Regions from separate parts of the Pantoea brenneri genome, predicted to be linked through region 1. Evidence: predicted binding sites of a transcription regulator. Region 1 holds the regulator's gene; each other region holds the start of a gene.
The links. The regulator CRP, encoded in region 1, controls carbon source genes, mostly activating them, when cyclic AMP is high. The targets are predictions, from matches to a motif close to ATGTGANNNNNNTCACAT.
Positions count from the first base shown of each region.

Region 2: adhE (bifunctional acetaldehyde-CoA/alcohol dehydrogenase) is a predicted target of CRP. The motif match lies at 2,145-2,162, and genes of this name have one in related genera.
Region 3: aaeR (HTH-type transcriptional activator AaeR) is a predicted target of CRP. The motif match lies at 3,034-3,051, and genes of this name have one in related genera.
Region 4: cdd (cytidine deaminase) is a predicted target of CRP. The motif match lies at 3,443-3,460, and genes of this name have one in related genera.

Region 1 covers NZ_JBCGBG010000005.1:19,382-26,893, reverse strand. The annotation lists gene ppiA (peptidylprolyl isomerase A) at 1-66, shown strand, start outside; gene AABB92_RS17535 (YhfG family protein) at 165-335, shown strand; gene AABB92_RS17530 (putative adenosine monophosphate-protein transferase Fic) at 325-918, shown strand; gene AABB92_RS17525 (aminodeoxychorismate/anthranilate synthase component II) at 960-1,535, shown strand; gene argD (bifunctional acetylornithine/succinyldiaminopimelate transaminase) at 1,617-2,837, shown strand; gene AABB92_RS17515 (YccS/YhfK family putative transporter) at 2,839-4,914, opposite strand; gene crp (cAMP-activated global transcriptional regulator CRP) at 4,972-5,604, opposite strand; gene AABB92_RS17505 (OsmC family protein) at 5,907-6,311, shown strand; gene AABB92_RS17500 (phosphoribulokinase) at 6,896-7,512, opposite strand, start outside.
Region 2 covers NZ_JBCGBG010000001.1:940,495-948,006, forward strand. The annotation lists gene adhE (bifunctional acetaldehyde-CoA/alcohol dehydrogenase) at 1-1,938, opposite strand, end outside; gene AABB92_RS04300 (YchE family NAAT transporter) at 2,397-3,044, shown strand; gene AABB92_RS04305 (ABC transporter substrate-binding protein) at 3,629-5,254, shown strand; gene oppA (oligopeptide ABC transporter substrate-binding protein OppA) at 5,412-7,052, shown strand; gene oppB (oligopeptide ABC transporter permease OppB) at 7,144-7,512, shown strand, end outside.
Region 3 covers NZ_JBCGBG010000004.1:22,744-30,255, reverse strand. The annotation lists gene aaeB (p-hydroxybenzoic acid efflux pump subunit AaeB) at 1-1,683, opposite strand, end outside; gene aaeA (p-hydroxybenzoic acid efflux pump subunit AaeA) at 1,693-2,625, opposite strand; gene aaeX (p-hydroxybenzoic acid efflux pump operon protein AaeX) at 2,633-2,836, opposite strand; gene aaeR (HTH-type transcriptional activator AaeR) at 3,069-3,986, shown strand; gene tldD (metalloprotease TldD) at 4,020-5,465, opposite strand; gene yhdP (AsmA2 domain-containing protein YhdP) at 5,530-7,512, opposite strand, start outside.
Region 4 covers NZ_JBCGBG010000001.1:453,969-461,480, reverse strand. The annotation lists gene metG (methionine--tRNA ligase) at 49-2,082, shown strand; gene AABB92_RS02050 (CidA/LrgA family protein) at 2,311-2,703, shown strand; gene AABB92_RS02045 (CidB/LrgB family autolysis modulator) at 2,696-3,388, shown strand; gene cdd (cytidine deaminase) at 3,509-4,399, shown strand; gene AABB92_RS02035 (NAD-dependent malic enzyme) at 4,669-6,366, shown strand; gene sanA (outer membrane permeability protein SanA) at 6,501-7,220, shown strand.

The DNA.
Region 1 (7,512 bases):
GTCGGTCCTTACCAGAATGTCCCGTCTAAACCGGTAGTTATCCTCTCCGCTAAAGTTCTGCCTTAATACTTCATGCCGCCATCTGTCGATGGCGGCGCTTTCCCGCATCCGGCAAAGCCAGAAAATGCTCTTATACTTAGGGCAAAACCTGAGCAGGAGGCGGCATGGCGAACAAACTCACCGAGAAACAAAAGGCCACATTGTGGCAACAGCGGCGCAGCGCCAGCTATCAGGCCAGCTGTCGGCTGGAAGGCTTCAGCCACAATGAACCCGCGGTAAAAGGCGACGAGGCGGCGGCACGTCTGGCTTCGCTGAGGAGGCAATATGGTGTCTAATATCGCGGTCAGCCAGGATCCCTACCTGTGGCACAACGACAACGTGCTGAAGAATCTGCTCGATATTCATGACGCGGCACAGCTGCGTAAAGCAGAGCTGAGCTTCAGTGCTGCCCGTCTGGCGACGCTGGAGTTAGGGCCGCGTAATGCCGGCTTGCCGTGGCTGCAGCTGATCCACCGTACGCTGTTCCAGGATGTTTACAGCTGGGCCGGTGAGTTGCGTACCATCGATATCTGGCGCGATGAGACGCCGTTCTGCCATTTCGAATATATCGAAAAAGAGGGGAATGCCCTGATGGCGGCGCTGGAAGAGGAAAATGGCCTCGCCGACCTGCCGCGTGACGCCTTTGTACAGCGTATTGCCCACTACTACTGCGAAATCAACGTGCTGCATCCTTTCCGTGAAGGAAATGGCCGCGCGCAACGCATCTTTTTCGAGCAGCTGGCGCTGCATGCCGGTTATCTGCTGGCGTGGGAGGCGATCGATGCCGAAAGCTGGCGAGTGGCGAATCAGGCAGGCGTTGCAGGCGACCTGCAGCTGCTGGAGCAGGTTTTTGCGAAAGTGGTGAGCGAGCCGGCGTAACCGCGTAGAATAGCGGCGCTGGTAACCACTCTGGATTAGTCATGCTGCTGCTGATCGACAACTACGACTCCTTTAGCTGGAATCTCTATCAATATTTCTGCGAGCTGGGCGCGCAGGTTCGGGTGGTGCGCAACGATGCCATCACCCTGCAGCAGATGGATGCGCTGCCGCTGACCCATCTGGTGATTTCCCCGGGACCCTGTACCCCCAACGAATCCGGCATTTCACTGGCGGCGATTCGCCATTTTGCCGGACGCCTGCCGGTGCTGGGCGTTTGCCTCGGACATCAGGCGATTGCGCAGGCCTGGGGCGGCGAGGTCGTGCGCGCCCGTCAGGTGATGCACGGTAAAACCTCGCTGATTCAGCACAGCAACAGCGGCGTGTTCCGCCAGTTGAATAATCCCCTCACCGTTACCCGTTACCATTCATTGATCGTAAAACGCGATACGCTGCCTGACGTCTTTGAGGTCACCGCCTGGAGCCTGCGTGACGGACAGCCCGACGAGATCATGGGCATCCGCCATAAAACCCTGGCACTGGAAGGGGTGCAATTCCATCCTGAAAGCATTCTCAGCGAGCAGGGACACCAGCTGCTGCGCAATTTCCTGTCGCAATAGTTTGCCTTTGAGTGATTTTTTATGCATATTTTGTGATTATTATTTCACAGCAGTACAACAATCATTCAAATGGGGTCACTAATGGCAGCCGAAAAAATTGCGGTCACACGGGAAACGTTCGATAACGTTATTTTGCCTGTTTATGCACCAGCGCAGTTCGTGCCGGTCAAAGGCAAGGGCAGCCGCGTCTGGGATCAGCAGGGCAAAGAATATATCGACTTTTCGGGCGGCATCGCCGTGACTGCGCTCGGCCATTGCCATCCTGGGCTGGTGGAAACGCTGAAAAGCCAGGGCGAAACGCTGTGGCATACCAGTAACGTCTTCACCAACGAACCGGCACTGCGTCTCGCCAGCAAGTTAATCAATGCCACCTTTGCCGAGCGGGTGTTTTTCGCCAACTCCGGTGCAGAAGCGAATGAGGCGGCGTTCAAGCTGGCACGCTATTACGCCTGCAAACGTCACAGCCCGTTCAAAAGTAAGATCATCGCCTTCCACAATGCTTTCCACGGCCGGACGCTGTTTACCGTGACGGTCGGCGGACAGCCAAAATATTCCGATGGCTTTGGCCCTAAACCTGCCGATATCGTCCACGTGCCGTTCAACGATCTGGCCGCGGTTAAGGCGGTTATCGACGATCACACCTGCGCTATCGTGGTCGAACCGATTCAGGGTGAGGGCGGCGTGGTGCCCGCAACCGAAGAGTTTATGCACGGGCTGCGTGAACTGTGCGATCAATACCAGGCACTGCTGGTGCTGGATGAAGTGCAGAGCGGTATGGGACGCAGCGGCAAGCTGTTTGCTTATGAGCACTATGGCGTGCAGCCCGATATTCTGACCTCGGCCAAAGCGCTGGGTGGCGGTTTCCCGGTCAGCGCCATGCTGACTACCCATGAGATCGCCTCCACCATGGCCCCTGGCGTGCACGGCACCACCTACGGCGGCAATCCGCTGGCCTGCGCCATTGCCGAGACCGCGCTGGATATCATCAATACCCCGGCAGTGCTGGAAGGCGTTGGCGTCCGGCGTCAGCAGTTTGTCAGCGCGCTGCAGGCGATTGATGCGAAGTACGATCTGTTCAGTGATATTCGCGGCAAAGGCCTGCTGATTGGCGCGGCGCTGAAGCCTCAGCATGCCGGCAAGGCGCGCGATATCCTCAATGCGGCAGCCGCTGAAGGGGTAATGGTGCTGGTGGCCGGCACGGACGTGATGCGTTTTGCACCTTCGCTGATCATCGAACCCGCCGACATCGAAGAGGGTATGCGCCGCTTCGCCACCGCCGTCGGCAAGGTGATTACCGGCTGATTTAGTTTTTGCGTAACCGTCTGCTCAGCCAGCGGCCATGTTGCGGTCGCTGGCTCCACGCCAGAGATGAAATGGTGTGCATCACGCTCAGATGATCCAGAATGCGGCGTACATGCTGTTCCACCACCGTGACCGGCCCTTCATTAATGTTTTCCAGCTCATCCAGCAGGTTAACCTGCGAACTGGCACCATCATATTCCAGTCGCTGCTGACAACGTTGCAGCGCAATTTCGCAGGACTGCAGATAACGCTCAGCTAACGTGGCGGTCAGCATGGTGTGTTCACGCGCCAGAATCGTCATTGCATTGATGTGCTCAACAATAAACTGGCTGTGGGTGACCCACAGACGCATATCCTTGAGGTACTGAGCGTTAAAAGCCGGTTCCTGCATCGCCTGGTTCAGGGAGTTAAACAGCGCATTGTGAGCCTGATTGACCCGTACCCGCTGATACGCCAGTTTCTCCGGTGACTGTTCCGCCCCCAGCAGCAGCCGTAGCGCATCCTGATAGGTTTCCAGCGCGTCATGGGCGTTTTGCCGCAATAAGCCACTCTGCCACTGCGGCCACAGCCACAACATTCCGCCAAAGGCGATCAGGCAACCCATCAGCGTATCCATCAGGCGCGGCAGCAGGAACTGCGCCCCATTCAGCGACAGCAACTGCAGCGAGTAAACCGCCGTCACCGTAAAGCCGATCATCGACCAGCCGTAAAACTGGCGGGTAAACCGGTAGCTGATAAAGGTGATCACCAGCATGATCAGCAGCACCAGCGACTCCGGCACCGCCAGGCGTAAGGTGGCAGCCGCAATCACCAGGCCGGCAAAGGTGCCCAGTGCCCGGTGCTGGATGCGAACGCGGGTGGCGCTGTAGCCGTTCTGGCTGACGAACATAATGGTCATCAGAATCCAGTACGGTTTAGGGATGTTGAAAAACAGCGCCAGTGCGCTGCCCAGCATCAGCATCACCGCAAAGCGCCCGGCAGTGCGCAGTGCCGACGAACGCCAGGACAGATAGCTGCGCAGCGCCGGCAGAAGCGGCAGACGGCGCTGACGATCGGCCATCAGGTCACGTTGATAGAGCGGTTTTTGGGTGCGCAGCACCCGCGCAATCCGATTGAAGTGGTAGAGACAGAAATTTCCCACCGGATTGTCAGGATGCTGGCGGGCGATTTTTTCCAGCGCGCTGAGCTGCTTCTCCATGCCAAAACGATCCGGCAACTGGTGATAGAGAATGTTATCCGCCAGCACCCGTAAGCGGGCCGAAATAGTCTGGGCGTTCCAGCGGATCACCGCTTCGGCATAGCTCTGCTCCACCAGTTTCTGCACCTCTTCCGGCTGATGCAGGCTGACCGAGATGTGCTCCTGCAGGTCCAGCGCCACCTGAAAGGCGCGGGTCAGCCGCTTATGGCTGTGATCCCGGCTGGCGGAAAGCATGTGCATCTGCTGGTAACAGGTGGTGATCATATCGACCACTTTTTGCTGACGCGCCAGCAGCGGCGGCAGGGCCTTTTCCGGATCGGTCAGCTGAGTCAGCAGGGTATATTTGGCGTCGCAATAGTTGGCCAGCTCACGGTAGATCAGGCTCAGGCTTTCACGCATCGGCTGCTCTTTCCACAGCCAGAACCAGAACCAGTTAAACAGCCCATACCATAGCGTGCCGCCGATATAGAGCAGCGGCGGCACATAGATCGGCATACGGCCAATCAGGCTCAGCGTGAAGATGGCGGCGATCAGGGTGCCGGGCAGCAGACGGCCGTGCAGCGGGCTGATTTCGCCGGTGACCCCCAGCAGCAACGGCAAGGCGAACAGAATCAGCGGCAGCGGAATGGCGTGCTGCGTCAGCCACTGAATCAGAAAGCTGCCGAGCGCAAACAGGCTGCCGCCGACAATCAGGCGTTTGAAGAAGCGTTTATGCGGGGTATCCAGACCGGCGATATTGCAACAGGCGGGAACTAACGAGAACAGCAGACCTTTTTGCAGGTCGCCAGCCAGCCAGCCCAGCGCCACTGGCAGACAGAGCACCAGGGTTTGCCGCAAGGCGTAATTGACTTCAGGATGGTAAATAATTCGACGCCACATCGGCCCAACACAAACAATAACGGCGCGATGTTGCCATCACGCCGTGGGTGACAGGAATTAGCGGGTGCCGTAAACGACGATGGTTTTGCCGTGTGCAGAGATCAGGTTCTGATCTTCCAGCATCTTCAAAATACGGCCCACGGTTTCACGTGAACAACCAACGATTTGGCCAATTTCCTGACGAGTAATTTTAATTTGCATGCCGTCGGGATGCGTCATGGCGTCTGGCTGCTTCGCCAGGTTAAGCAGAGTCTGAGCAATGCGTCCGGTCACATCGAGGAAAGCGAGATTACCCACTTTTTCCGACGTAACCTGCAGGCGACGCGCCATCTGCGACGACAGTCGCATCAGGATATCCGGGTTAACCTGGATCAGCTGACGGAATTTCTTGTAAGAAATCTCCGCCACTTCGCACGCGGTTTTGGCACGTACCCAGGCGCTGCGCTCCTGACCTTCTTCGAACAGGCCAAGCTCGCCAATGAAATCGCCCTGATTCAGGTAAGAAAGAATCATCTCTTTGCCTTCTTCATCTTTGATCAGAACCGCAACGGAACCTTTCACGATGTAGTAAAGCGTTTCAGCTTTTTCACCTTGGTGAATCAGCGTACTTTTGGATGGATACTTGTGAATATGGCAATGGGACAGGAACCATTCGAGTGTAGGGTCTGTTTGCGGTTTGCCGAGAACCATTCGCTATTATCCTCTGTTGTAATCGTGCCCAAAATACAGGGGGCAGTTTCCCTGTCAGGCGATGAAAGCTTCAAGCGTTTCCCTTACAGGAAATTATTCGGGCTGCATTCGGCGCAGTGCGCATCATTCTTCCCGGCTTCGCCATCGGGTGACGAAAAATATTTTCAGCACTGTTTGTAGCACAGCTTTTGCCGACTGTCTTCTGTTGTCTCGCTTCAGCTAACGGCGGATTTCTCTGGATTGCTGTTTACCAGGCGAAAGCGTACTCTGACGGCAAAACCGCATATTCTGGAGCGAAAATCATGCAGGCAAGAGTGAAATGGGTAGAAGGGCTGACATTCCTCGGTGAGTCGTCATCCGGACATCAGGTATTAATGGATGGCAATTCGGGTGATAAAGCGCCCAGCCCAATGGAGATGGTGCTGATGGCGGCGGGCGGATGCAGCGCCATCGACGTCGTTTCAATTCTGCAAAAAGGTCGCAACGATGTGGCTGATTGTGAAGTAAAACTGACCTCAGAACGTCGTGAAGAGGCGCCGCGAATCTTTACGCACATCAACCTGCACTTTATCGTGAGCGGCAAAGCGCTACAGGATAAGGCGGTCTCACGCGCGGTGGATCTTTCTGCTGAAAAATATTGCTCGGTCGCCATCATGCTGGGTAAAGGGGTTACCATCACCCACAGCTATGAAGTGATCGAACTGTAGTAGCCGCAAGGGTCATTGCAGACCTGCTAACTTCACTTCCAGTATCTGATGCAGGTTGCTTTAAGTCTGTGCCTGGGCAGGGAATCCGTTTTGATACTGTGCCTGCGCAGGGAACCGGGTCAGATCGGAAAGTCGTTTAAGCCAATCCCTGGCCGCTCGGCCCGCGCGATTACGCACCTCATCCCTGAGGCGCGCCCGTAGCCGGGCCAACGCTTTGCGTTGTTCAAAAACGCTCCCGGCGTTTTTATCCGGGCGGCGGGACGCTTTCCTCTTCTGACCCGGTTCCCAGCGTGTTGAACTTATCTATTGCTGCCAGATTCTTTCTGCCCAGGGGTTGTCTGTAGCGACCTTCCTGAAACCGGATGCGGTTGTCGAACGTGAAGCGAAGGGAGCATATGCCTGTAGCAAAGCATCGCGGGCCAGGGATGGCCCGTGCTGAGCCTGCCAGGGATAGCGGTTTTGCGTCTTTGCGAAAGGTGTATGCTCCCTGAAGCCTGCCCAGGGATAAGTCTTTAGCCGCAGGAAAGCCAGTTTTACTCTCTTTGTTAAAGACATCTGCTCTCAGAGCGGTTTTTGCTGGCCTCTTATTCTATCCGCTTGCCTTCCACCAGCCGCTTCACCAGCGGACCCATGATCAGCTCCATCGCCAGCCCCATTTTTCCGCCCGGTACCACCAGCGTATTGATATGCGAGATGAACGATCCCTGCAGCATCGCCAGCAGATAAGGGAAGTCGATATCGTCCAGCGCCTGGAAATGGATCACCACGAAGCTCTCATCCAATGACGGAATAGCGCGGGCGGCAAACGGATTTGAGGTATCGACCGTCGGCACTCGCTGGAAGTTAAGATGGGTGCGCGAGAACTGCGGCGTAATGAAGTTGATGTAATCCTCCATTGAGCGCACCACCGAATCCATTACCGCTTCACGCGAATGGCCGCGTTCGCTGGTGTCACGCACCAGCTTCTGAATCCACTCGAGGTTAACAATTGGCACCACGCCCACCAGCAGGTCGACATGCTCCGCTACGTTATGCTGGGCGGTCACCACGCCACCGTGCAGTCCTTCGTAAAACAAAATATCGGTGTTTTGCGGCAGCGGCTGCCACGGCGTAAAGGTGCCCGGCACCTGATTCCACGGTACCGCTTCGTCATAGGTGTGCAGGTATTTACGCGACTGGCCCTGGCCGTTGAGCCCATACT
Region 2 (7,512 bases), on a different contig from region 1:
CAGGGAGCGCGGCATATCCATCACCAGGTTAGCATCGACAATCGCCATATCCGGGGTTAACGCATAGTCTGCCAGTGGGTATTTCTGGCCGGTGGCATCGTCAGTAACCACCGCAAACGGCGTCACTTCTGAACCGGTACCGGAAGTGGTGGTGATTGCCACCATGCGAGCTTTGACGCCCATTTTCGGGAATTTGTAGATACGTTTACGGATATCCATAAAGCGTAACGCCAGCTCTTCAAAATGGGTTTCAGGATGTTCGTACATCACCCACATGATTTTCGCGGCATCCATCGGTGAACCACCGCCGAGGGCGATAATCACGTCAGGTTTGAAGCTGTTCATCTGCTCAGCGCCTTTACGCACGATGCTCAGCGTAGGGTCAGCTTCAACTTCAAAGAACACCTCTGTTTCAACGCCGTGTGCTTTCAGCACGCGGGTCACCTGGTCAGCATAACCGTTGTTAAACAGGAAGCGGTCAGTGACGATGAACGCACGTTTGGCGCCATCCGAAGCCACTTCTTCCAGTGCAATTGGCAGAGAACCGCGACGGAAGTAGATGGATTTAGGAAGTTTATGCCACAACATATTTTCAGCTCGCTTGGCGACAGTTTTGGTATTGATCAGGTGTTTCGGGCCAACGTTTTCAGAGATGGAGTTACCCCCCCATGAACCACAACCCAGCGTCAGAGAAGGCGCCAGTTTAAAGTTGTAGAGGTCACCGATACCGCCCTGTGAAGCCGGGGTATTGATCAGAATACGCGCGGTTTTCATTTTGTCGCCGAAGTAGTGAACGCGCTCGGTCTGGTTATCCTGGTCGGTATACAGGCAGGAGGTGTGTCCGATACCGCCCATCGCCACCAGTTTTTCCGCTTTATCGACGGCATCCTGGAAATCTTTTGCCCGATACATCGCGAGAGTCGGGGAGAGTTTTTCGTGAGCGAACGGCTCAGACTCATCCACCAGCTGCACTTCACCAATCAGAATTTTGGTGCTCGGAGGAACGGTGATGCCCGCCATCTCAGCAATTTTAAACGCTGGCTGACCAACAATCGCCGCATTCAGGCCACCATTTTTCAGAATGATATTCTGTACCGCGTTCAGCTCAGCGCCCTGCAGCATATAACCGCCATGGCTGGCAAAGCGTTCGCGCACTGCGTCATAAGCAGAATCCACCACAATCACTGACTGCTCAGAGGCACAAATCACGCCGTTATCGAAGGTTTTTGACATCAGGATAGACGCTACGGCGCGTTTAACGTCAGCCGTTTCATCAATCACTACCGGCGTATTACCGGCACCCACACCGATAGCAGGTTTACCTGAGCTGTAAGCGGCTTTCACCATGCCTGGTCCGCCGGTTGCCAGAATCAGGTTGATGTCAGGGTGATGCATTAACTGGTTAGACAGCTCAACCGAAGGCGCGTCAATCCAGCCGATAATATCTTTCGGCGCACCGGCTGCAATCGCTGCCTGCAGCACGATATCTGCCGCTTTGTTGGTGGCGTCTTTAGCACGTGGGTGTGGAGAGAAGATAATTCCGTTACGGGTTTTAAGACTGATCAGAGCTTTGAAGATGGCGGTAGAGGTTGGGTTGGTGGTCGGCACGATGCCGCAAATCAGGCCAATCGGTTCAGCGATAGTGATAGTACCGAAGGTGTCGTCGGTTGCCAGCACACCGCAGGTCTTTTCATCTTTGTAAGCGTTGTAGATATATTCAGAAGCAAAATGATTTTTGATCACTTTATCTTCGACGATGCCCATGCCGGATTCAGCAACGGCCATCTTAGCGAGAGGAATTCGGGCATCTGCGGCGGCAAGCGCGGCAGCACGGAAAATAGCGTCAACCTGTTGTTGGGAAAAGTTGGCGTATTCACGCTGGGCTTTTTTTACACGTTCGACCAGTGCATTAAGTTCAGCGACATTAGTAACGGCCATGGTGTTCTCCTGAAGGAAGTTAAACTTTTTTAGTAAACAATCCTGCGTCCTGAGTATAGTCCCGCCTGGCTGGCGCGTTGGATTGGGCCAGAACGCCCGGATTTTCAAATGTTTACTAAACTAGTCTGTTCTGGCATCAGCGTTATGTACCCTGATGCTGCTAATACTTCCGTTGCGAAAAGATTACCTGGTTTGAGGTAGGGCAATTTTGATACAGATCAATTTGAACGCAAGCTGACTCCTTTCAGCCGCACTTTTCGGCACCCGCTTGTCGAAACCGCTTACGCCTCTTAAGGCCAGGCTCATAGCGGCTAAAACCAGCTGCATTTTAATGTCTGGCGAAATGCGCTAAATCGGGCGCTGATCGGCAGAATAAATAGCTGTCCGCGCATCTGGCGTCAGGGCGCTTTTTCCCTTACATTAGGCGCGTTTTCCTCCCCTGTGGTACGGAGTCTGTCGTGAACCCTGCGCTGTTAGATTTATCAGGTTATATAAAATTTTTTGTCGGGCTTTTTGCGCTGGTCAATCCGGTAGGCATTATTCCGGTGTTTATCAGCATGACCCGCTATCAGGGGGCTGCTGAGCGTAATAAAACCAACCTGACGGCCAACCTCGCGGTCGCCATCATTCTGTGGACCTCACTGTTTCTCGGTGATGCGATTCTGCATATTTTCGGTATCTCTATCGACTCCTTCCGCATTGCCGGGGGAATTCTGGTAGTGACCATCGCCATGTCGATGATCAGCGGTAAGCTGGGCGAAGATAAGCAGAACAAACAGGAAAAATCAGAGACCGCGATTCGTGAAAGTGTCGGGGTGGTACCGCTGGCACTGCCGCTGATGGCCGGACCCGGTGCCATCAGTTCGACCATTGTCTGGAGCACGCGCTATCACAGCTGGGTCAATCTGCTGGGATTCAGCCTGGCGATTGCGCTTTTTGCCTTCTGCTGCTGGCTGTTGTTTCGGGCTGCACCTTTAATGGTGCGGGTGTTAGGCCAGACCGGTATTAACGTGATCACCCGTATTATGGGGCTGTTGCTGATGGCGCTGGGCATTGAGTTCGTGGTGACCGGAATGAAATCTATTTTCCCCGGTTTACTCAATTAAATTCCCCACTTAATTCAGGGGTCGAAGCGAAGTCGTGAATCATTATGGTGCAAAGCCCGAAAAACCTGCACCATAAACATGCAATTATTCATCCCGCTTAATAGATTCAGCAGATTATCACTTTCATTACTGCTGGCCGGAATTTGCCGCTTGTTGGCCGCAGCAATGTCACAATTTTCACATGATAATCTGCTTTCTAATTCTCGCTTAGCCTGACAAATCGCGCCTCTGCTCCCAGCCGGCGCGCATTCATCGCGTCTGATGGCGTATCCCCGGTATAATTGCCAAAAAAGCGTTTTTATCCCTTCGGCAGAGCTGCAGAAAGTCTGTTTTTATCTAAAATCTCTATTTTTCATATCGATAAGATATTTTCAGGACAAAAATTAACACTTCCGCTGCCTGACTTCTCATGATAAAAGAGAATTAGTTAACATTTTAGCTATTTTGCTTTGGCACCCTTCCGCTGCTTCTGATAATTTTTGGCGCAACGTAAAATTTTTTCTCCGACAGCCCAAAGTGAGAACGCTTTTTGCTTAAGCCTATCGGGATACTTAATAAAAGGTTGGCGCTTTCGCATGACTGGGATGAAAAACTTGCAGCAACAACGGTGTAAAATTGCGTTATGTCTGTTAATCGCTTTTTCACCGGCCTATGGTGCCACGGTGCCAGCCGGGACGACGCTGGCGCCGCAGCAGCAAATTGTTATTAATAACGGCTCAGAGGTGGCGTCGCTCGACCCACATAAAGTCGAAGGCGTGCCAGAATCGAATATTATTCTTAATCTGCTTGATGGGCTGGTTAACACCGATAACAGCGGCAGGGTGGTGCCTGGCGTGGCGGAGAGCTGGCAAAACCAGCAAGGGACTCAGTGGACCTTTACCCTGCGGAATGACGCAAAATGGAGCAACGGCGAACCGGTAACCGCCGATGATTTCGTCTATAGCTGGCGTCGACTGGCCGATCCCACGACGGCTTCTCCTTATTCCAGCTATCTGCAGGCGGCGCATTTCGCCAACATTGATGCCATTCTGGCCGGTAAAATGTCACCCGATCAGCTCGGTGTGAAGGCGCTGGATGCCCATCATCTGCAAATTACCCTGAGTGAACCGGTGCCTTATCTGGTCGCCATGCTGGCGCATACCGCGATGAAGCCGGTCTATGCCCCGGCGATCAAGCAGTGGGGCGAGGCCTGGACCCGGCCGGGTCACTATGTGGGCAACGGCGCGTATACGCTGAGCGACTGGGTGGTCAATGAAAAAATCGTACTGCAGCGCAATCCACACTACTGGGATAACAGCCATACGGTGATTGAGCAGGGCACTTTCCTGCCGATCGCCTCGGAAAACAGCGATATTAATCGCTATCGCAGCGGCGGTACGGACATTACCAACAGCGCAATCCCGCCAGAAATGTTCGGCAAACTGCGTCAGGAGTTGGGCGAGCAGGTCAAAGTCAGTCCGCTGCTTTGCACTTTCTATTATGAAATTAATAATAAAAAGCCGCCATTTACCGATGCGCGCGTTCGTGCTGCGATCAAGATGACCCTCGACCGTGAAGTCATTGCTAACAAGATCATGGGGCAGGGTCAGATTCCGGCCTACAGCCTGACGCCACCGTTTACCGCCGGGATCAATTTAACCCCACCGGCGTGGTTCAGACAGACACAGGCGCAGCGCAATCAGGCGGCGAAAAAGTTACTGGCAGAGGCCGGGTTTGATGACAGCCATCCGCTGACCTTCACGCTGCTCTACAACACCTCCGATCAGAATAAACGCCAGGCGATCGCTGCTGCCTCAATGTGGCAGAAAAACCTTGGCGCGAAGGTGACGTTACAGAATCAGGAGTGGAAAACTCTGCTGGAGACCCGTCATCAGGCGCAGTATGACGTGGTTCGCGCCACCTGGTGCGCGGATTACAACGAGCCGTCGACCTTTCTCAACATGCTGATCGGTAACGCCTCAATCAATACCGCCTTTTACCGCAGCCCGACGTTTGATCGCCTGATGTCGGAGACCCTGACCGCCAGCAGTGAAGCACAACGCGCCAGCCTCTATCAGCAGGCTGAAACACAACTCGACAAAGACTCACCAATTGTGCCAGTTTACTACCGCGTGAGTGTGCGCCTGGTGAAGCCCTGGGTTGGCGGCTTTACGGGCAAAGACCCGCAGGACATGACAGACCTGAAATACTATTTCATCAAACAACACTGAGCCGCGCGCTTACCTGGCGAGACAGTCGGGGAGCGCGCGTCCGTGCAGACCACAGTATGTGGTCACTATCCTCAGGTTAACCAGCCGGGGATCCCGAGACGGGGGACGCCGGGGCAGTCAATCGCCCCGGCGACGATAATAAAACTGGAGTGTAATAATGAACAACATCACGAAGAAAAGCCTGATTGCAGCGGGCGTGTTTGCTGCAGTCAGTGCCCTGGCAGGGAATGCAGTTCTGGCGGCTACAGTGCCAGCTGGCGTTGAGCTGGCAGCAAAACAGGAACTGGTACGCGGTAATGGCGATGAAGTACAGTCGCTCGATCCGCACAAAATTGAAGGCGTGCCGGAAGATAACGTGGCGCGCGATCTCTACGAAGGTCTGCTGGTCAGTGACAGCAATGGCCACCCGGTGCCGGGCGTAGCGGAAAGTTACGAAAACAAAGATTTCAAAGTGTGGACTTTCCACTTACGTAAGAATGCCAAATGGTCGAACGGCGAGCCGGTCACCGCACAGGACTTCGTCTACAGCTGGCAGCGTCTGGTGGATCCGAAAACCGCTTCACCTTACGCCAGCTATCCGCAGTATGGCCATATCCTGAATGTTGATGAGATCATCGCGGGCAAAAGACCGACCAGCGATCTGGGCGTGAAGGCGATTGATGACCATACGCTGGAAGTGACGCTGAGCGAGCCGGTTCCTTATTTCGACAAGCTGATGATCAACTCCGTGATGTCGCCGGTATATAAGCCTGCGATTGAGAAGTTCGGCGATCAGTGGACTCAGCCACAGAACTGGGTCGGTAACGGCGCGTTTAAACTGGATGCGCACGTGATCAACGAACGTATCACGCTGGTGCGTAACCCGCAGTACTGGGATAACGCCAACACCATCCTGAACAAAGTGACCTTCCTGCCGATCAATTCAGAAGTCAGTGACGTTAACCGTTATTTCTCTGAGAACGGCAGCGACATGACCTACAACAACATGCCGATTGAGCTGTTCAAAAAGCTGCAGCGCGATAACGGCAAAGAACTGCACGTTGATCCCTATCTCTGCACCTATTACTACGAAATCAATAACCAGAAAGCGCCATTCACCGATCCCCGCGTGCGCGCCGCGCTGAAGCTCGGCCTGGATCGCGACATTATGGTAAACAAAGTGCTGGCCCAGGGTCAGATGCCAGCCTACAGCTTCACGCCGCCATCAACCGACGGTATGGAGATTCTGCCGCCAGACTGGTTCAAATGGACGCAGGAAAAACGTAATGAAGAGGCGAAGAAATTGCTGGCTGAAGCCGGTTATACCGCCGATAAACCGCTGACTTTTAACCTGCTGTATAACACTTCCGACCTGCACAAGAAGCTGGCTATTGCCGCCTCATCGATCTGGAAGAAAAATATCGGGGTGAACATCAAGCTGGAAAACCAGGAGTGGAAAACCTTCCTTGATACGCGTCATCAGGGCAACTTCGACGTTTCGCGTGCCGCCTGGTGTGCTGACTATAACGAACCGACGTCTTTCCTGAACATCATGCTGTCGAACAGCAGCAGTAACACCTCGCACTATAAGAGCGAGGCATTCGATCAGGTACTGCGTGATGCAATCAAAGCGCCGGATGACAAAGCCCGTGCCGCCGACTACCAGCGTGCCGAGCAGATTCTGGATAAAGACAGCACCATCGTTCCGGTCTACTACTACGTTAACGCGCGTCTGGTGAAACCGTACGTCGGCGGTTACACCGGCAAAGATCCGCTGGATAAATCGCAGGATAAGAACTTCTACATCATTAAACACTAATAGCACACAGGCTATCGACAGCGGCGGCGCGTCTGCGCCGCCTTTACGTTTTATTTATTTGTTGTGAAGCAACAGCCTGGTAGGTACGGCAATGTTAAAATTCATCCTGCGTCGCTTGCTTGAAGCGCTCCCGACGCTGTTCGTCCTGATTACCATCTCCTTCTTTATGATGCGACTGGCACCCGGCAGTCCCTTTACCGGTGAGCGCACCCTGGCGCCGGAAGTCATGGCCAACATTGAGGCGAAATATCACCTCAACGATCCGATTGGTAAGCAGTATGTCGATTACCTGGTGCAGCTGGCGCACGGCGATTTCGGCCCCTCATTTAAATATAAAGATTATTCGGTTAACTATCTGGTTGGCCATGCGTTCCCGGTTTCAGCCAAACTCGGTCTGGCTGCCTTCGTGCTGGCGGTGGTACTGGGCGTTGCTGCCGGGGTCATCGCCGCGCTTAAACAG
Region 3 (7,512 bases), on a different contig from region 1:
CAGCGTCAGCGCGATACGGTATTTGTCGATATCGCCGGGGAACAGATTCAGCAGCAGAAACAGTTGCTGATAGAGCGCCGGCAGATGGTTTTCACGGCGGCGCGCCTGATTGGTGGTCATCGCCGACACCGCAGCATACATAAAGCGGTTAAGCAGTTTGCGGCCGGTACGCGCTTTAGATTTATCGCGGATCAGCAGGATCACCATCATTGCCACGAAGCAGCCAATCACCTGGCCGAGCACATTATCGAGGAAGACGTTAAATTCGAACTTCATCGGATTATCCAGCACCAGCACGTTGATGGTACCGATTAACGCACCCAGGGTGCCAAGCTGCCGTCGCTGAATGAAGATCCCGCCAACAAAGCCCAGCAGGCCGATAGCGATACAGAGCAGCAGCGCGCTCTGCTGAGTATTGGGCAGCACATAGATGAAGTAGAGTGCACCGAGCGGCACCGCCACCGTCATGCCGTAGAGGAAATCTTTCGCCATCATCAGCGGATTCGGCATGCGCATCGCCAGCGCGGTAATCACTGCCAGCATCACCATGCAGCCGCTGCCGGAAGTCCAGCCGGTGTATAACCAGAACAGCGATCCCAGCGCGGTAGCCACAAAGGTGCGGATGCCGTTGATCATCGCATGATGGGTCTCAGCCGATCGCGCCTGAATCAGCACCTCGCGCTGCAGGATTTCCTCCTCCAGCGGGGTGATACGGCTGTTACTTTTAATGCCGTTACGCAGCAACAGGTATTCTGTCGCCGCACCGACCCAGCTCACCAGCGTAACCGGCGTGGTTTTGCCGCTGGCGCCAATCACCCGCCGCATTACTTTCATCCGCTTATGAACCTCGTCAGCCGTTGTGGCCTCTTTTTCAATCAGCAAACGGTACTGCGGTGGAATGTAGTCAGGTCGTGAGTTCTGGATCAGAAAGGTTTCTGCCGCCTGAGTAATCAGGGTCAGAGAGAGGGTGTTGAGCATCTGTAAGCGACGGTTGCTGTTCTGCCAGCGCGAAGATTCCATCATCAGCTGGCTGCGCATGCTGTTTAACGCCGTGGTACGCCGTACCAGCGCGCTCCAGGCTTTATCGACTTCCTCTTTATCGCCGTGCGCCACGCACAGTTGCAGCAGCTGATAATGCGCCACCAGCAGGGAATCCACTTCAGCGTCGATCACTTTTTTAATCGAGCGCGGCGAGAAGATCATATCCGCCAGAATGGCGCACAGAATCCCGAGCACGATCTCACTGCAACGCTCTACCGCGTACTGCGGTGCCAGCGTCAGGCCACCGCTGGCGTCGGCGGTGACCACGATAATCAGCGCGGTGTAGCCCGCCAGCCCCAGCGCGTAGGAGTTTTCAACTTTGATCAGCGAAGAGAGCCAGACGCAAAGCCCGGCCCAGATGCAGCAGAGCAGCAGCATCACCACCGGCGCGCGCACCGTGGCAATCATGATGGTCAGCGCGGCGATACAGCCGATGAAGGTCCCGATAATACGCAGAATGCCGCGATAACGCAGTGCGCCTGAATAGGGATCACCACCGGCTGCGAAGGCGGTACCGCCGGCCACAATGCCCGCGGTCATCACCGCCCAGCGGGGCGTTTCAAGATTAAGGTGAAAGCCAATCATCAGCGCTGCAAGCAGCGCGAAGGTCAGCTTCACCGGGAAACGCAAAAACTCGATCATATCGCCCTCTTAACCAAACTCACGCAGGCGATTGAACAGTCGGGTCATTGGCGAAACCTGCTCCGGCTGGCGATCGGCCTGACCGGTGATGACCACCGTTGCCGTCGTGCCTGCCGGGAAGCGGTTGCCTGGCTGTTGATCAAGACGAATACGTACCGGCACACGCTGCGCCAGACGGACCCACTCCAGATTAGAATCGATGGTTGCCATGCCTTTGCTGTCGACCGAGCTGCTGCTGTTGGTGACGCCGGCAGCCACGCTGTCTACCGTACCGCGCAGCACTACATTACTGCCAAGCGGCGTCACTTCAGCGCGGAAGCCGCGTTCAACGCCGTGCAGTTTGGTCTCTTCCAGGTAGGCCAGCACGTAGAAGGAGTGCTGCTGAACCAGCGCCACCGCCACCGAGCCGCGGGTGATGAACTCCCCTTCGTAGACATTCAGGTTCGTCACCCAGCCATCGGACGGCGCTTTCACGGTGGTGCGTTCCAGATCGATCTTCGCCAGATCGCGGGTCGCCACCGATTTCGCCAGCTGATGTTCGCTGGTTTGCAGATCGTTGTTAGCCTGGTCGATCGCTTCGCGTGACATGGCCGAGGTGCCCAGCTGGTTACGACGTCCCGCTTCACGGCGTTTCTCGCTGACCAGCGCCTGGTAATATTCGACATCAGCCTGTGCCTGATCCAGCGCTTTCTGGTAGCGCGGCCGATCGACCACAAACAGGGTATCGCCCTTCTTCACCAGCTGGTTGTCGTGAACCGGGACGTCGGTAATCAGACCGGTGACATCGGGTGAGATGGCGACGACATCGGCAGCGAATTTTGCGTCACGGGTCCAGGGTGATTCGGTATAAAACACCCAGGCACGGAAAATAATCACCACAGCAATGATGACCAGCAGGATCGTAATCGCGTAACGCGCGATTTTTCTTATGAGTGCTTTCACTTAAACCTCAGACAAATAAACGGGATACAAGGTAAAACACACAGCAGTAAAGTGCTGTATTAAAAAGTGCCGGATGCCAGACAAGATCATAAATACCGCTCGGCGTCAGCACGCGTTTCACTAACCAGAACAGCATTAGCGAGATAATTAATTCGATGAAAACGGGCGGAAAAGAGAGCCCAAACATGACAAATACCGGAAGCACACTCATCAGAAATCCTTAGTTCGACCTTGCCGGAAGACTCCTTTGCCTCGTCAGATGCCGCAGGAAAACCCACTGGCTGCTCTATCCGAACCCCAGCTGGCTTAATAATAGCGTATCATCGAAGGGCATCAGGCAATGAAGAATCACCGGGAGATACCCCGGCGCGCTTATAGTAACGCGCCTGACTATAAGTTTTCTACAGAATGTGATCTAAATCACTTTTAAGCCAGAGTAAATAATGGAACGACTGAAGGGCATGTCCATTTTCGCCAAAGTGGTTGAACTGGGTTCATTTACCGCTGCCGCGCGCCAGCTTCATCTGAGCGTCTCTTCTATCAGCCAGATAGTGGCAAAACTGGAAGATGAGCTGCAGGTTAAACTGCTTAATCGCAGTACCCGCAGCATCGGCCTGACCGAAGCGGGTAAAATTTATTATCAGGGCTGTCGTCGCATGCTGGCCGAAGCCACTCAGGTGCACGAGCAGCTTTATGCCTTTAACAACACGCCGATTGGCGTGCTGCGTATTGGCAGCTCCTCGACCATGGCGCAGAACGTGCTGGCCGGCATGACCAGCGATATGCTGCGTGAGTATCCGGGACTGAGCGTTAATCTGGTCACCGGCATTCCGGCCCCGGACCTGATCGCCGATGGACTGGATCTGGTGATTCGGGTCGGAGCGTTAAAAGATTCCAGCCTGTTTTCGCGGCGCCTTGGGGCAATGCCGATGGTGGTGTGCGCAGCTAAGAGTTATCTGGCGCAGCACGGCACGCCGGAAAAACCGGGGGATATCGATAATTTTGCCTGGCTGGAATACAGCGTACGTCCCGATAATAACTTTGAGCTGATTGCGCCTGAAGGTCTGGTGACGCGACTGGCGCCGCAGGGACGGTTTGTCACCAATGATTCCCTGACCCTGATTCGCTGGCTGAAGGCGGGTAACGGCATCGCTTATGTGCCGATGATGTGGGTTATTGATGAGATCAACGCCGGTGAGATCGATATTCTGTTTCCGCAGTATCAATCCGAGCCCCGTCCGGTCTATGCGCTCTATACCGAAAAGGATAAGTTGCCGCTTAAGGTGCAGGTCTGTATCGACTATCTGACCGGCTATTTCCAGCAGGTGGCGGAACAGTATCAACAGCAGCGTAAAAGCTAACAACCCGCCTGCCGGCGGGTTGTTAACAGACTATCAGGCGGTGCCGCCAATCGTCAGTTTATCCAGCTTCAGAGTGGGCTGACCGACGCCAACCGGCACGCTCTGGCCTTCCTTGCCGCAAACGCCAACGCCTTTATCCAGCGCCAGATCATTACCCACCATTGAGATTTGCTGCATCGCTTCAATGCCGGAACCAATCAGCGTCGCCCCTTTCACCGGTTTGGTGATTTTGCCCTTTTCAATCAGATACGCTTCTGAGGTTGAGAAGACAAACTTGCCTGAGGTGATGTCCACCTGGCCGCCACCAAAGTTGGGCGCATACAGACCATATTCAACGCTTTCGATGATCTCCTGCGGCGTCGACTTACCGGCCAGCATGTAGGTGTTGGTCATGCGCGGCATCGGCAGGTGGGCGTAAGATTCACGACGACCGTTACCGGTAGGACTGACGCCCATCAGGCGCGCATTGAGTTTATCCTGCATGTAGCCTTTGAGTACGCCGTTCTCAATCAGCATGTTGTACTGACCCGGAACGCCTTCATCATCGACCGCCAGTGAACCGCGCAGTCCTTCAATGGTACCGTCATCAACCACGGTACAGAGTTCTGACGCCACCAGCTGGCCCATCTTGCCGCTGAATACCGAGGTGCCACGACGGTTGAAGTCGCCTTCCAGTCCGTGTCCGACGGCTTCATGCAGCAGGACACCCGGCCAGCCTGCGCCCAGCACCACCGGCAAGGTACCGGCAGGTGCCGCCACAGCAGAGAGGTTAACCAGCGCCATCCGCACCGCTTCACGCGCCCAGGCATCAGCCCGCACATCGCCATTTTCATCGGCGAGGAAAAATTCATAACCGGTACGTGCACCGCCGCCGCTTGAGCCGCGTTCACGTTTACCCTGATCTTCAACCTGCACACTGATCGAGAGACGTACCAGCGGACGAACATCGGCTGCCAGCGTGCCATCCGTCGCGGCGACCAGCACCTGCTCGTACACACCGCTCAGGCTGGCGTTGACCTCCTGCACCCGCGGGTCGGCAGCGCGGGCCACCTGATCGACACGGTGCAGCAGGGCAATTTTATCTTCACGCGTCAGACTGCTGAGCGGATCAACGGTGGAATAGAGCGAGCGGTTCATCACCGCGGAAAGGGTATGCGCCTTACCGTTGCCCTGTTCGCGAACAATGCTGCGCGCCGCTTCCGATGACAGACGCAGCGCATTCAGCGTGATCTGATCGGCGTAGGCAAAGCCGGTTTTCTCACCGCTGACGGCGCGCACGCCGACGCCCTGGTCAATATGGTAAGAGCCATCTTTAATGATTTTGTCTTCCAGCACCCAGGATTCGTGGAAACTGGACTGAAAATAGAGATCGGCATAATCCAGACGACGTTCTGAAAGCTGCCCTAACAGGGAAAAAAGGTCCTGCTGATTAATGCCGTTAGCAGTTAGTAACTGCTCACTTACCAGGTTCAGAGTCATCGTTTCTCACTCATTATGTGCTCGGATAATCATAGCCTGCGGTAATTCCGGTACCGCGTCAAATTCACTTGTTGTCAGTTTCACGCGGTTTACGCAGTACTTCATTGATTTCCGGTTTATCCAGCGGGCCACTGATGTGATAACGCAGCAGCGATATCCGGTTCCATACCGGTCCCAGAACTTTACTGGCGGCGAACACCGCCGCGCCAATCACCGGATTAACCACGAACGCCGCCGCGACACCGACCGAGGCAGAAATTTCCGGGGTGATGACGGCTTCCATATCGATCCGACGCTTAACCAGGTCCATATTGCCCTGCATGGCGATGTCCGCTTCCAGTCCATCAACCTGCAGGTTATCGGTGCGCATCACGCCATTTTCGATCCAGGCGGTACCGTTAATCGAATCAAAATAGAAGCCATCGTTAAAGGTGTCACTGAAATCGAAGCGCAGTTTGCGCAGCAGCGCGTCGAAGCTGAACAGACGCAGGATTTGTCCGGCGGTACCGGTGTTCACATCCGCAATCTGGCCTTTGCCAAAGTGGGTTTTCAGGGTGCCGCTCAGGGTTTCGGCTGACGGCTGCCACGGTGCCGCACGCCAGTGCAAATCGTAATCGATATTGAACGGCGCATCGCGCAGCGGGGTATTCACGCCAAACCAGTTGGTGGCGTTATTGATATTAGGCCCTTTCAGCGTGCCTTTCAGTGAGGTGCGCGGGTCATCGTGACGGTTAACCCATTCACCCTTAATTTTCAGCTGCGAGCTGCCGGTATCTACCGTGCCGTTAGTCAGTGCTAACGTATCGCCTTTCGGTTGCAGCGTCGCCGCGACTCGTCCATATTTCTGTCCCAGCACCCAGCACTCCGCGCAGCGCAACTGCAAGGCTGGCCAGCCGCTGAAATTAATCTGGCTGGCTTGCTGAGAGCTGGCGTTGCCGCCCTGCTGTGCCTCATGGTCCCATTGCGGATTGTAATAGAGGTAATCCAGCCCGATCTGCCACGGCGCCTTCGCGGCTATTTCCAGCTTACCGCGTATTTCCTCGGCGTTAATGCTGACCTGCGCATTGCCACCGGCCGTTTCTGCCAGCGTCGCGTCTACCGCATGCCACTGCTGCCCCGCCAGCGTTACCGCCGGGCTGCGCAGTGTGAGGTTGCCCGGCAGCGTCACGCCGCCCAGCTGACGTTCTCCGCCGCTGCCGCCAGCGCTACCACTTCCGCCAGCCATCATCGCTACCCAGGCTTCGCCATCCAGCGGTGGCAGATTAAGCACCATACCGGCATGATCGGGAAGCGCCGGCGTTTTCGCTGCGTCATTCAGCCAGATGCCGCGATCAACGCGTAAGGTCGGCTCCAGCAGCCAGCGGCTGTTAAACCGATGGCGTGCAGCCACGCTGCCACTGAGATCGAAATGCTGCAGGTCGCCGCTGGCTTTGATAGCAATCGGCATCGCCTCACCGGCCTTTTTATCCAGCGGTGAAGGTAAGCGACTGCTCACTTCTTTGCCATCGCCGTTCAGCTCTACTTCGTACCGCGCGCCGCCGCGATGCGGCAGCGTGATATCCACGTCGCCCTGCCACGGCAGATGTCCAGCGAGCTGGCGGCTTACGGTGGCAGGAATCTGGCTGATTTTAGCCGGTTGCCAGTCCCCCAGCAGTTTCACCTTAACGCCAAAATCATCCGGGTTCTCTTTGGTGCTGAAACTGACGCCCAGCGGCTGACCGAACCACCGCGCCTGCATCTCTTCACTCTCCAGATTACCGTTGTTGTAACGGAAACGACCGGTAAGGTTGGTCAGCGTGGTTTTTAGCGGCTTGATAAACAGCGCGTTATTGTTCATGACCACGTTACCGCTGGCGTGGACCTGCTGACCATCAAGCGGGATATCGAGATTCAGGTGGCCCCGGGTGGTACCTTTAATTTCCAGCTGCTCCAGTGCTGCGCCGAGTGACGCTTTCAGCGGCGTCTGCTGGAAGTAATCGGCGATTTGTTTCCCTTCTCCGCTGATGTCGCCATCAATAATCAGCTTCTCTTTCAGGTAGTCCGGGAT
Region 4 (7,512 bases), on a different contig from region 1:
GTTACCATCTAAGCCCGTTTTTTCAATCAACAGAAAGCTACGCAAACTATGACTCAAGTCGCTAAAAAAATTCTGGTAACCTGCGCGCTGCCTTACGCGAACGGATCAATCCATCTCGGCCATATGCTCGAGCATATCCAGGCAGACATTTGGGTGCGTTACCAGCGAATGCGTGGCAATCAGGTTTACTTCATCTGCGCTGATGACGCGCACGGCACGCCGATTATGCTGAAAGCACAGCAGCTGGGCATTGCGCCAGAGCAGATGATTGCTGAAATGAAACAAGAGCATGAAGCCGATTTTGCCGGTTTCAACGTCAGCTATGACAACTATCACTCGACCCACGGTGATGAGAACCGCCAGCTGTCGGCGCTGATTTACGGTCGCCTGAAAGAGAACGGTTTTATTAAGAACCGCACCATTTCTCAGCTTTACGATCCGGAAAAAGGGATGTTCCTGCCGGACCGTTTTGTTAAAGGCACCTGCCCGAAATGTAAGTCTGCCGATCAGTACGGTGATAACTGTGAAGTCTGCGGCGCGACGTACAGCCCGACCGAACTGATTGATCCGAAGTCGGTGGTCTCCGGTGCGACGCCAGTGCTGCGCGACTCGGAACACTTCTTCTTTGATCTGCCATCGTTCAGCGCCATGCTGCAGGCCTGGACCCGTTCCGGTGCGTTGCAGGATCAGGTCGCTAACAAGATGCAGGAGTGGTTCGAATCAGGCCTGCAGCAGTGGGATATCTCACGTGACGCGCCCTATTTCGGTTTTGAAATCCCGGATGCGCCAGGCAAATATTTTTACGTCTGGCTGGATGCGCCTATTGGCTATATGGGCTCGTTCAAGAACCTGTGCGACAAGCGTGGCGATATCGACTTCGACGAATTCTGGCGTAAAGATTCCACCACCGAGCTGTATCACTTTATCGGTAAAGATATCGTCTACTTCCACAGCCTGTTCTGGCCGGCGATGCTGGAAGGCAGCGACTTCCGCAAACCGAACAACCTGTTTGTCCACGGTTATGTGACGGTCAATGGTGCCAAGATGTCGAAATCACGCGGCACCTTTATTAAAGCCAGCACCTGGCTGCAGCATCTGGACGCTGACAGCCTGCGTTACTATTACGCGGCAAAACTCTCTTCGCGCATCGACGACATCGACCTGAACCTGGAAGATTTCGTTCAGCGCGTCAACGCTGACATCGTCAATAAAGTGGTTAACCTGGCATCACGTAACGCCGGCTTTATCACCAAACGCTTTGACGGCAAGCTGGCGGCTGAACTGGCCGATCCGGCGCTCTATCAGACCTTTGTTGATGCGTCAGAGAAGATCGGTGAAGCCTGGGCGAGCCGCGAATACAGCCGCGCAATCCGTGAAATTATGGCGCTGGCCGACCTGGCAAACCGCTACGTTGATGAGCAGGCACCGTGGGTAGTCGCGAAGCAGGAAGGCCGTGACGCCGATCTGCAGGCAATCTGCTCAATGGGGATTAACCTGTTCCGCGTGCTGATGACCTGGCTGAAGCCGGTGCTGCCGTCGCTGAGCGCGCGCGCAGAAGGCTTCCTTAACTGCGAACTGAGCTGGGATGCGATTCCACAGCCGCTGCTGGATCATCAGGTTGCGCCGTTTAAAGCGCTCTACAGCCGGATTGAAATGGCGAAGGTCGAAGGCCTGATTGAGGCGTCGAAAGAGGATGCCGCAGCGGCCAGCGCCCCGGCGGTTAGCGGTCCGCTGGCGGATGCGCCGGTTGGTGACACCATCACCATCGACGATTTCGCCAAAGTCGATATGCGGGTAGCGCTGATTGAGCAGGCGGAGCTGGTCGATGGCTCAGACAAGCTGTTGCGTCTGCAACTCGACCTGGGTGGCGAGAAGCGTCAGATCTTCTCCGGCATTCGTGCGGCCTATCCCGATCCGTCCGTGCTGGTCGGCAAGATGACCATCATCGTTGCTAACCTGGCGCCGCGTAAAATGCGCTTTGGCATCTCCGAAGGGATGGTGCTGTCGGCGGGACCGGGCGGTAAAGATCTGTTTGTACTGTCGGTAGACAGCGGTGCGGTACCGGGCATGCCGGTTAAATAATCCCTCACGCTTCACTCCCCTTACGCCAGGTTGCCGGTGTAAGGGGAGATTCTGCTTTATCTCTGCGATTTCAGCCGTCACGTTTTCCCCCGCGCCGCTTCCCCCTGCTTTGCTGATATCCCGCTAAACCTGCTGATCCGGGCATCGGTCTGTCGGGCTTTTATGTGATCGCTAGCACGCTAAGCGGTTAATGCGTATGATGAACAACAGTGAAAACAGGAGCCTGTCATGCTCACCGTGCTGTCTGTCTGCGGGCGCTACCTTCGTGCCTTTATCATCATTTATCTCTGCTTATACAGTGGCAACGGCATCGCCTCGCTGCTGCCGATCACTATTCCTGGCAGTATTCTCGGGATGCTGATTCTGTTTGCCCTGCTGGCGTCGCAAATCCTGCCGGTCAACTGGGTGAAACCGGGCTGCCATCTGATCATCCGCTATATGGCGCTGCTGTTTGTGCCAATTAGCGTCGGCGTCATGAGCCATACCGATATTCTCAGCGCCCAGTTTGGTCCGATCGTCATCTCCTGCGTCGTCAGTACCTTTGTGGTGCTGGCGGTGGTCGGCGTCAGCGCCCACCAGTTGCACAGCCGTCGTCCGCTCCGGGAGCCAAACGATGAGTGATATCTGGTGGTCTCTGCCGCTGACCCTGGCGGCGTTCTTTCTGGCGCGCAAGCTGGCGCTGACCCTGAAAATCTCGCTGCTCAATCCACTGCTGGTGGCGATGGCGATTATCATCCCGATCCTGCTGCTGCTGCAGTTGCCCTACTCGCGCTACTTTGCCGGCAGTCAGATTCTTAACCAGCTGCTGCAACCGGCGGTGGTCGCCCTGGCGCTGCCGCTGTACGAGCAGATGCATCAGATTCGCGCCCGCTGGAAGTCGATCATTGGGGTCTGCTTTATCGGGAGCCTGACCGCCATGATATCGGGCACCGCTATCGCCCTATGGCTGGGCGCCACGCCGGAAATTGCCGCCACCATTATTCCCAAATCAGTCACCACGCCCATCGCAATGGCGGTCTCCGGATCGCTGCACGGCATCCCGGCGATCAGCGCCATCTGTGTACTGATCGCCGGCGTGCTGGGGGCGGTGTTTGGGCATATGCTGCTGAACCTGCTGGGCGTCAAATCGAAAGCGGCGCGCGGTCTGGCCATCGGTAACGCCTCCCATGCCCTCGGAACCGCCCGGGCGGCTGAAGTCGATTATCAGGAAGGGGCGTTCAGTTCACTGGCGCTGGTGATTTGCGGCATCATTACTTCTTTGCTGGCACCGTTTATTTTTCCGCTACTGCTGCACTGGTTTGGCTAAAACTTTGCGATAGATCTCGCAAAGTTGAAACATGCAACACAGGTTGCATTGTCAGAGCGACGGGGATCACATATAAACCGGTGACTGGCATATCGTCCTGCTGAATTTAATGAGGCTCTCATGCATTCACGTTTCCTCTCCGCCTTCGAGGCGTTGCCGTCAACTCTGCAAACCGCGCTGGCTCCGCTGCTGGACGCGCCTGACTTTCAGGCAGTGCTGCGCGCCGACCAGATCGCATCGCTGCAGCAACAGACTCAGATGGACGCCGATGCGCTGGCGCTGGCGCTGCTGCCGCTGGCAGCAGCCTGTGCGGTGGCCACGGTGTCGCACTTTAACGTCGGGGCGATCGCCCGCGGCACCAGTGGTAACTGGTACTTCGGCGCCAACATGGAATTTGTCGGCACCCCACTGCAACAGACGGTGCACGCTGAGCAGAGCGCGATTACCCACGCCTGGCTGCGCGGCGAACGCCGGCTGGAAACCATCACGGTTAACTACACCCCGTGCGGCCATTGCCGTCAGTTTATGAATGAACTCAACAGCGGTACCGGGATTCGTATTTCGCTGCCGCAGCGCGCCATCAGTACCCTGGCCGATTATCTGCCAGACTCCTTTGGCCCGCGCGATCTCGACATCACAACCCTGCTGATGGATGCGGTCGACCACGGTTACAGCGCTGAGGGAGATGCGCTGGTGCAGGCCGCCGTGGCCGCCGCCAATGCCAGCCACGCGCCGTACAGCCAGTCACACAGCGGCGTAGCGCTGGAAACCGAGTCCGGCACCATTGTGACCGGTCGCTATGCTGAGAATGCCGCGTTTAACCCCAGCTTTCCGCCGCTTCAGGCCGCGCTGGTGCTACTGAATATGCAGGGCGGGCACAGTGGTCAGATAAAAAGAGCGGTGCTGGCAGAAGTAGAAAATGCCACGCTCAGCCAGTTTGCCGCCACGCAGGCAACCTTACAGACTGTTGGTTGCAGTGAGCTGCTGTCGGTGAGATTGCACAAAGGATAACCCACTGTCAGAAAGGCCACAGTTTTGTGACCTTTTATGAACAAATGCTGTACTTCTGCGGGAAATTTCATAGGATCTGGCGCCAGAATTCACGTCATGACAAATTACTCTGAATAATTCGGGTTGCAGGATGGCAGCAAGTACGTGAATGATTCGCAGCGGAGACCTGCCGCTGCACTGCTCCTGCAGCCTGAGCTATAACGGGTAAGTAAACTGGCGCTACCTTTCCGGCGTGACGCCAGACAACACTGCAACCGGAGCATCACTGCATGGAACTCGACTACGAAAGTAAACGTCCGCTCTACATCCCTTACGCTGGCCCGATTTTGCTGGAATTCCCCCTCCTCAACAAAGGCAGTGCCTTTAGCATCGAAGAACGTAACGAATTTAATCTCAATGGTCTGCTGCCGGAAGCGGTAGAGTCGATTGAAGAACAGGCGCAGCGTGCCTGGCGTCAGTTCCAGGACTTCAAAAACAATAACGATAAGCACGTCTACCTGCGTAACATCCAGGACACCAACGAAACGCTGTTTTATCGCCTGCTGGACAACCATCTCGAAGAGATGATGCCGATCATTTACACCCCAACCGTCGGCGCCGCCTGTGAACACTTCTCTGAAATCTATCGCCGGGCACGCGGGGTGTTTATCTCTTACCCGAACCGCGACCGCATCGAAGATATGCTGCAGAACGCCACCAAACAGAACGTGAAGGTCATTGTCGTCACCGATGGCGAGCGCATCCTGGGTCTGGGTGACCAGGGCATCGGCGGCATGGGCATCCCGATCGGTAAGCTGTCGCTCTACACCGCCTGTGGCGGTATCAGTCCGGCTTATACCCTGCCGGTGGTGCTGGATGTCGGTACCAATAATCAGCAGCTGCTGAACGATCCGCTCTACATGGGCTGGCGTCATCCGCGTATTACCGGCGAAGAGTACGACGCTTTCGTTAATGACTTTATTCAGGCGGTTAAACGTCGCTGGCCGAAAGTGCTGTTGCAGTTCGAAGACTTCGCCCAGAAGAACGCCATGCCGTTGCTAAACCGCTACCGCGATGAAGTCTGCTGCTTTAACGACGACATTCAGGGTACCGCCGCGGTTACCGTGGGTACGCTGATCGCCGCCAGCCGCGCAGCCGGTAGCCGCCTGTGCGAACAGAAGGTGGTATTCCTCGGTGCCGGTTCCGCCGGCTGTGGCATCGCCGAACAGATTATTGCCCAGATGAAATCGGAAGGCCTGAGCGATGAAGAAGCGCGCAGCCGGGTGATGATGGTGGATCGCTTTGGTCTGCTGACCGACAAGCTGCCTAACCTGCTCGACTTCCAGAGCAGACTGGTGCAGAAGAGCGAAAACCTTCAGCACTGGGATGTCACCAGTGACGCGATTTCGCTGCTCGACGTGGTGCGCAACGCCCATCCGGATATTCTGATTGGGGTATCGGGTCAGCCAGGGCTGTTCACCGAAGAGATCATCCGCGAGATGCACAAACACTGCAAACGCCCGATTGTGATGCCGCTGTCGAACCCGACGTCACGCGTTGAAGCCACGCCAGCCGATATCATTGCCTGGACCGACGGTGCAGCGCTGGTGGCTACCGGCAGTCCGTTCTCGCCGGTCAGCTGGAACGGTAAAACCTACCCGATCGCCCAGTGCAACAACTCCTACATCTTTCCGGGAATTGGTCTGGGTGTTATCGCGTCAGGTGCCAGCCGCGTCACCGACACCATGCTGATGACCGCCAGCCGGGCGCTGGCCGACTGCTCGCCGCTGGTGAATGATGGTGAAGGTCCGGTACTGCCGGAAATCAAAGATATCCAGGGCGTGTCGAAAATCATCGCCATGGAAGTCGGCAAAGCGGCGCAGCTGGCGGGTGTCGCCGTCGTCACCTCCGAAGATGTGCTGTCGCAGGCGATTGCCAACAACTTCTGGCTGCCGCAATACCGTCATTATCGTCGTACCTCGATCTAATTGTGCGCTGCCGGACCGATTCTGGTCCGGCAATGCTCAAAAAGAGACCAGCCAACCGGCACTAACTTGCTTCGCTGCGGCGGCTCAAGTAGCCTTGTGCCATCTCAAATTTCTGACATCGAGTCTCCAGGCGCATGCTGAAACGCGTTTTCATTGGACTGCTTTTCATCATCCTGCTGATGGTGGCGACGGCGCTTGGCCTTGATCGCTGGATCAGTTGGAAAACTGCGCCCTTTATCTACGAGAATGTCTCTTCGCTGCCGCACCGCCAGGTGGGTGTGGTGCTGGGCACCGCTAAATATTATCGTACCGGGGTGATCAATCAGTATTACCTTTATCGGATGCAGGGCGCGCTCAACGCCTATAACAGCGGCAAAGTGAACTACCTGCTGCTGAGCGGTGACAATGCGCTGCAAAGCTACAACGAACCGATGACCATGCGTCGCGATTTAATCAAGGCAGGCGTCGATCCGGCGGATATTGTGCTGGACTATGCCGGTTTCCGGACGCTGGATTCGATTGTTCGCACCCGCAAAGTGTTCGATACCAACGACTTCATTATCATCACCCAACGCTTCCACTGTGAGCGGGCGCTGTTTATTGCCTTGCAGCTCGGCATTCAGGCGCAGTGCTATGCCGTGCCTTCGCCGAAAAACATGCTCAGCGTGCGTTTCCGTGAGGTCGGTGCGCGGCTGGGCGCGCTGGCTGACCTGTTCCTGCTGAAGCGAGAGCCACGCTTCCTTGGGCCGCTGGTGCCGATTCCGGCGGTGCGTGAAGTGCCGGAGGATGCACAAAGTTATCCGGCGGTCACGCCGGAACAGCTGCTGGAGCTGGAGCAGAAGCTGCGTAAATAGCTCACGCACTGCGGGCTTGTTTATGCTGTGCTGACACTTGTTACTCCAATGCTGTGGTCTGGTAGTCACGTGCCTGGCTCAGGGAGCAGTTTCAGGCGCTCAGAAAGTCGCTTCAGACGGCTGACAGACCTGAACTAATTTCTGATTTGCCCTTGTTCCCTGAGCAGTCCCGGTCTCACCGCTGAGCAGGCTTCAGGCAGCATACGCCTTGTGCAAAGACGCAACAACGCCAGCACTTTTTCCCATAAAAAAAGCGACCCGAAGGTCGCTTTGTTTTTTCTGACGTCATCGC